Regions from separate parts of the Streptococcus sp. STR1/CE/0325 genome, predicted to be linked through region 1. Evidence: predicted binding sites of a transcription regulator. Region 1 holds the regulator's gene; the other holds the start of a gene.
What was found. Region 1 encodes NrdR, which represses ribonucleotide reductase genes. Its sites were predicted from a motif close to ACACNATATATNGTGT; they were not measured.
Positions count from the first base shown of each region.

Region 2: the regulator NrdR is predicted to act here: its motif matches at 1,769-1,784, upstream of nrdH (glutaredoxin-like protein NrdH).

Region 1 is NZ_AP045018.1:1,450,976-1,454,113, reverse strand. Features, by position in the region: gene ACZ49W_RS06990 (MFS transporter) at 1-330, shown strand, start outside; gene ACZ49W_RS06985 (dihydroorotate oxidase) at 447-1,382, shown strand; gene nrdR (transcriptional regulator NrdR) at 1,591-2,067, shown strand; gene ACZ49W_RS06975 (DnaD domain protein) at 2,064-3,138, shown strand, end outside.
Region 2 is NZ_AP045018.1:541,054-544,191, forward strand. Features, by position in the region: gene nrdE (class 1b ribonucleoside-diphosphate reductase subunit alpha) at 1-1,072, opposite strand, end outside; gene nrdI (class Ib ribonucleoside-diphosphate reductase assembly flavoprotein NrdI) at 1,062-1,430, opposite strand; gene nrdH (glutaredoxin-like protein NrdH) at 1,427-1,651, opposite strand; gene ACZ49W_RS02730 (phosphocarrier protein HPr) at 1,994-2,257, shown strand; gene ptsP (phosphoenolpyruvate--protein phosphotransferase) at 2,259-3,138, shown strand, end outside.

The sequences.
Region 1 (3,138 bases):
GCAGGCTTGTTCACCCTTCTCCTTCCTCTTTCAGGGTCTCTTTGGTATCTGGGTGTCATCTTAGCCATGACCAATCTTTGTGGCAGTGTCAATGTTGTGACTTACTTTACCCTTAGGCAAAGCATTGTTCCCAAGGCTATGCTTGGTCGGGTCATCAGTGTGACACGGATGATTTCTTACCTATCCATCCCTCTAGGCGCTTACTTAGGCGGTTATCTGGTTTCTAAGGATATTTCGATTCCAACTCTCATTCTTCTAGCAGGTCTCATCCGTTTTTTGGCAGGGGTCTTTGGCTATCTTAGCCCTTTGAATCAGTCTTTGGAGAAATGATAGTTTCCCTCCCACCCCGCAAGCCTTTGGGCTGATAGAGATAGAAAGGCGCTTAAAAGTATTTTTTAGGTGCTTTTTATGATAAAATGAAGAAAATGAGTATTTAGGAGGAACATATGGTATCAACTAAGACAAATATTGCAGGATTTTCTTTTGAAAATTGCCTGATGAATGCAGCAGGAGTTGCTTGTATGACGATTGAAGAGCTAGAGGAAGTAAAAAACTCGGTAGCTGGGACATTTGTAACCAAGACGGCAACTTTAGAATTTCGTGAGGGAAATCCTGAACCTCGTTATCAGGATGTGCCACTTGGCTCAATCAATTCGATGGGGCTTCCCAATCAAGGTTTGGATTATTATCTGAATTATCTACTGGATTTACAAGAAAAAGAACCAGAACGAACGTTCTTTTTATCTCTAGTTGGTATGTCTCAGGAAGAAACGCACACCATTTTAAAACAGGTTGAAGCAAGCTCTTTTAAGGGATTGACAGAATTAAATTTATCTTGTCCAAACGTACCAGGCAAGCCCCAAATTGCTTATGATTTTGAAACGACTGAACAGATTTTAAAAGATGTTTTTAGCTATTTTACAAAACCATTGGGAATCAAGCTTCCTCCTTATTTTGACATGGTGCACTTTGATCAGGCTGCAGCTATTTTTAATCAATTTCCACTGGCTTTTGTGAATTGTGTGAATTCTATTGGGAACGGCTTATACATTGAGGATGAATCGGTGGTTATTCGTCCTAAGAATGGTTTTGGAGGAATTGGCGGTGAGTATATTAAACCAACAGCGCTTGCTAATGTTCACGCCTTTTACCAACGTTTGAAGCCAGAAATTCAAATCATTGGAACGGGTGGTGTATTGAACGGTCGTGATGCTTTTGAGCATATTCTTTGTGGAGCGAGTATGGTTCAGATTGGAACAACTCTCCACAAAGAAGGAATCGCTGCGTTTGCTCGTATCACAGCAGAATTACAAGCTATCATGGCAGAAAAAGGTTACCAGACTCTCGATGATTTCCGCGGGAAATTGCGCTATGTTATATAGAATAAAGTCATCGATGGCTGGTGAGAAAAAGAAATGTGTCTTTATCTATTTGTTTAATTTATATACGAACTAAGTCCATCATGAATAAATAAGTTATTAAATGACGAGATATAGCCGGTGTGCGTGCAAGCCTTTTGGCTTGCTTTTCTATTGCCATAAAATATGCTATAATGATAAGATAAGGTCAAAAAGAAAAGAGGTGAGTGATTTGCGTTGTCCAAAATGTCACGGGAATAAATCCAGTGTAGTGGATAGTAGGCAAGCAGAAGATGGCTATACCATTAGGCGAAGGCGGGCTTGTGATGATTGTCAGACCCGTTTTACGACCTTTGAGCGAGTGGAGGAGCTGCCGCTTCTTGTGGTCAAAAAAGATGGCACGAGGGAGCAATTTTCAAGGGACAAGATTTTAAATGGGATTATTCAAAGTGCCCAGAAACGTCCAGTGTCCAGCAGTGATATTGAAAAGGTCATCAACCGTATTGAGCGCAAGGTGCGCATGGACTATGATAGTGAGGTGGCAACAGAGGTCATTGGTAATCTCGTTATGGATGAGCTAGCAGAGCTAGATGAGATTACGTATGTGCGTTTTGCCAGTGTTTATAAGAGCTTTAAGGATGTTGATGAGATTGAGGAGCTCTTGCGGCAAATCACCCAGCGAGTGAGGAGTAAGAGCAAGCGACCATGAGATCGAGTGATTCTTTTACCTACATAAAGCACAATCAAGTCAGTCTTGATGCCAACAGTCTCATCAAGTGCTACCTTCCCATCATGGGAAGAGATGCGCTGGCTCTCTACCAGTATCTTGTGGTCTTTTTTGATGATGGGGCGGAGGAGCACCGTTTTATCTACCTCATGGATCACTTGGGGGTGAACTTTACCGCCTTTCAAGAGGCCTTGGCAGTTTTGACTGCCCTTGATTTGGTGTGCTTGTATCAAAAAAATCAGTCTCGTTATGTGATCGAGTTGAAAACGCCCATCAAACCAGAAGAGTTTGTCGCACATCCTGTTTATCTGCGCCTCTTACAGGGAAAATTAACGGAAACTACCATTAAAAGCCTGAGCTATCAAGAACCGCAAGGACTGGAAAATATTTCCAAATCCTTTTCAGAAGTATTTTCAGCAGAAGGTCAAGTGGCGCCTAAACGCCCTCATCCCAAGCATGATTTTCCCCTTGATGCTTTTAAAAATCGCATGAAACAAGATGGCTTAGTCTTTAAGGAGGAGCGCACGGATGTCTTGGCGCTTTATCAGCTCATGGAGCAAGAAGGGCTCAACTGGTTAGAGCTTTACCGCTTGGCCAAGGAAACCGCCTATCAGCAGGTGCTTCAAGTGTCACGGCTAGTGGCGCAGTTGCAGGCGAAGCCTTCTCTAAGTAGTTTGTCTTCTCAAGAAGAGAAGATTTTTCGAGCGGTTAAGGGGGTTAGTCCAAGAGATCTTCTCGCCCAGATCAAGCAAACCAGACACGCTCAAGTTGTGGCGAGTGAGACCAAGGCGGTTGATAGCTTAGTGGCGCAAGGTTTTTTGGATGAAGTGATTAATTTGCTTCTCCTTTATAGTTTTGAGCGGGTGGATTCAGCAAATTTGAATGTGACCTTTTTCAAAAAAGTAGCCAATGATATGGCTTACCAAGGGGTGAAAACCGCTCAAGATGGCTTGGTGTATTTGCGAAAAACCAGAGAAGAAACCAGCCAAAAGAAACCAAGAAAGCCAAGAGCTAGCACCAAGAAAAAGGCCAGCAATGTGCCAGACTGGAGCA
Region 2 (3,138 bases), 910 kb from region 1:
GGTAGCCAGATTCTTGTTGTAACTTAGACAGTTCTGTTTCTAAGTCTCTTGCCTTAATCTTTTGCTTGGTGATTTTGGGATTAGCCACTAATTCATCATATTTTTCAGTAATGTCAAGGTAGCTAAATGGGACACCGTATTCGCGTTCGATCGAATAAGGGCTAAAGAGGTACATGTCTTCGTTGTTTCTTGCGAGTTCGTAGAATTTATCTGGAACCGTGACCCCAAGAGAAAGGGTTTTGACCCGAATTTTTTCATCGGCATTCTCTTTTTTGGTGGACAAGAAACTGAGAATATCAGGATGGAAAACGCTGAGATAGACCACACCAGCCCCTTGACGTTGTCCCAATTGATTGGAGTAGGAGAAACTGTCCTCAAAGAGTTTCATGACAGGGACCACACCACTAGCAGCTCCCTCAAAACCTTTGATGGGTGCTCCTGCTTCACGCAGATTGCTAAGGGAAATACCAACACCTCCCCCGATACGAGAGAGCTGGAGGGCAGAGTTGATGGAGCGTCCGATAGAGTTCATGTCGTCTGTCACTTGGATGAGGAAACAAGAGACCAACTCCCCACGTCTACTGCGTCCTGCATTTAAAAAGCTAGGAGTTGCTGGTTGATAACGCTGGTGAATCATCTCTAGCGCTAGTTGCTTAGCGAGGGCTTCATCCCCATCAGCAAAGTAGAGAGCATTAAAGAGCACGCGATCTTCGATACTCTCAAGATAAGCTGTTCCATCATTGGTTTTTAGCGCATATTGTTGGTAGAACTTGTAGGCTGCCATAAAGGACTGAAAACGAAAATTCTGTTTTTTCAACAAGTCCGCTAAATGGCTGATGAAATCAGGAGTATATTTTCCTATAAAGTCAGACTCGATGTAGTCGTGCGTGATGAGATAGTCAATCTTGTCTAGGGTGCTCTCAAATGAAACAGTATTTGGAAGCACGTTTTCATGAAAGAAAGCCTTTAGGGCTTCTTTATCCTTATGAAGGGGAATTTTACCGTCAACAGGACGGTTGATTTCGTTATTGAGGCGAAAATAAGAGACATCGCCAAGATCTTTAAGACTCATGTGATAATAATCCTTTAACAAATAGCACATCTTCTGTGGTGCCGTTGAACTCAAATTCGTAGAGCACAGGAAGATGGTAGAGTTGGGCATAGCGACGGGCGGTTTTACAAAATTCAGGACCGAAATTGCGATTGCCAGAACCGATAAATCCTAGACAGTTGGCGTGGGCTTCTTCTAAAAAGTCGTCCACAAGGGCCACATCCTCCTCATCATAGCTTGGGACAAGCAGAATAAAGGGGGCATGCAATTCTGGAAAGTCTTGGTTGGGCTTTAGTTCAATAGCACTTTGTTCGAGCCCCAGCTTGTCGCAAAACCTCCGGCACTGACCTGTTAGTGAAAAAAAGACGAGTGGTTTCATAGGAGTTCCTTTAGTTTTTCAGGTTGAAAACCAGAAAAAACGACATCGCCAGCTTCAATGACAGGCGCAGCGCTAAAACCAAGCGCCTTGACGTGCTCGATATACTCAGGCTGTTCGTCTAAATTGATTTCGGTAAAATCGGCTTTTGCCTCTTCAAGAAATTTCTTTGTCATGCGGCATTGCATGCAGTTGTTTTTAGAAAAAACTGTGATAGCTGTCATCGTCTTTTCTCCTTACTTTTTTAAAATTACTAACCTATGATACCCAAAAATCTCAAAAAAGGCAAGAAGAAAAAAACAAGAAAAACCCCAATATCTTGTGTTACCATTTTCAAAAAACCACAATATATAGTGGTGACGCAGGTTTTAAGACTTTCATTGGTCAGAGAAGAAAGGAGAAGGAAAATCAGATGGAAAAGAAAAGGAAACAAAATGGTTTTCCATTCAAGAAAGGTGAGTTCTTGCTTGATAAAAAAATTGCAATGTGCTATAATGGTCAGTGTAAGGGTTATCATCAATAAGTTTGATAATCCGATAAAAGATTACAAATAAAGGAGAACCATTATGGCTTCAAAAGATTTCCACATTGTGGCTGAAACAGGAATTCACGCACGTCCTGCAACTTTGCTTGTTCAAACAGCAAGCAAATTCTCATCAGATATTACTTTGGATTACAAAGGTAAAGCAGTTAACCTTAAATCTATCATGGGTGTTATGAGCCTTGGTGTTGGTCAAGGTGCTGATGTGACTATCTCAGCAGAAGGTGCAGACGCAGACGAAGCACTTGCAGCAATCGAAGAAACAATGACAAAAGAAGGACTTGCTTAATATGACACATATGCTTAAAGGAATTGCAGCATCTGATGGTGTTGCCATTGCTAAGGCATATCTATTGGTCCAACCGGATTTGTCATTTGAGACTGTAACAGTTTCAGATACTAATGCAGAAGAAGCTCGTTTGGATGCCGCTCTTGAGGCTTCACAAAACGAGCTTTCTCTTATTCGGGAAAAAGCCGTAGATACCCTTGGTGAAGAGGCAGCAGCCGTTTTTGATGCTCACTTAATGGTACTTTCTGACCCAGAAATGATCGGTCAGATTAAAGAAACAATTCGCGCCAAACAAGTCAACGCAGAAAGCGGACTAAAAGAAGTCACAGATATGTTTGTGACTATCTTTGAAGGCATGGAAGACAACCCTTACATGCAAGAACGTGCTGCGGATATTCGTGACGTGGCAAAACGTGTGCTCTCTCATCTTCTTGGTGTAAAATTACCGAACCCTGCAACAATTAGTGAAGAGTCTATCGTGATTGCACATGACTTGACACCGTCTGATACAGCGCAGCTCGATAAACGCTATGTGAAGGCTTTTGTGACCAATATCGGTGGACGCACCAGCCACTCAGCGATCATGGCACGTACGCTTGAAATTGCAGCGGTTCTTGGAACCAACAACATCACTGACTTGGTGAAAGATGGCGACGTTCTAGCGGTTAATGGTATCACTGGTGAAGTGATCATAAACCCAAGTGAAGAAGAAATCGCTAACTTCAAGGCAGCTGGCGAAGCTTACGCTAAACAAAAAGCGGAGTGGGCACTGTTGAAAGACGCTGAAACCGTGACAGCTGACGGCAAGCATTTTGAATTAGCTGCTAATATCGGTACTCCAAAAGACGTTGAAGGCGTGAACGACAACGGCGCTGAAGCGG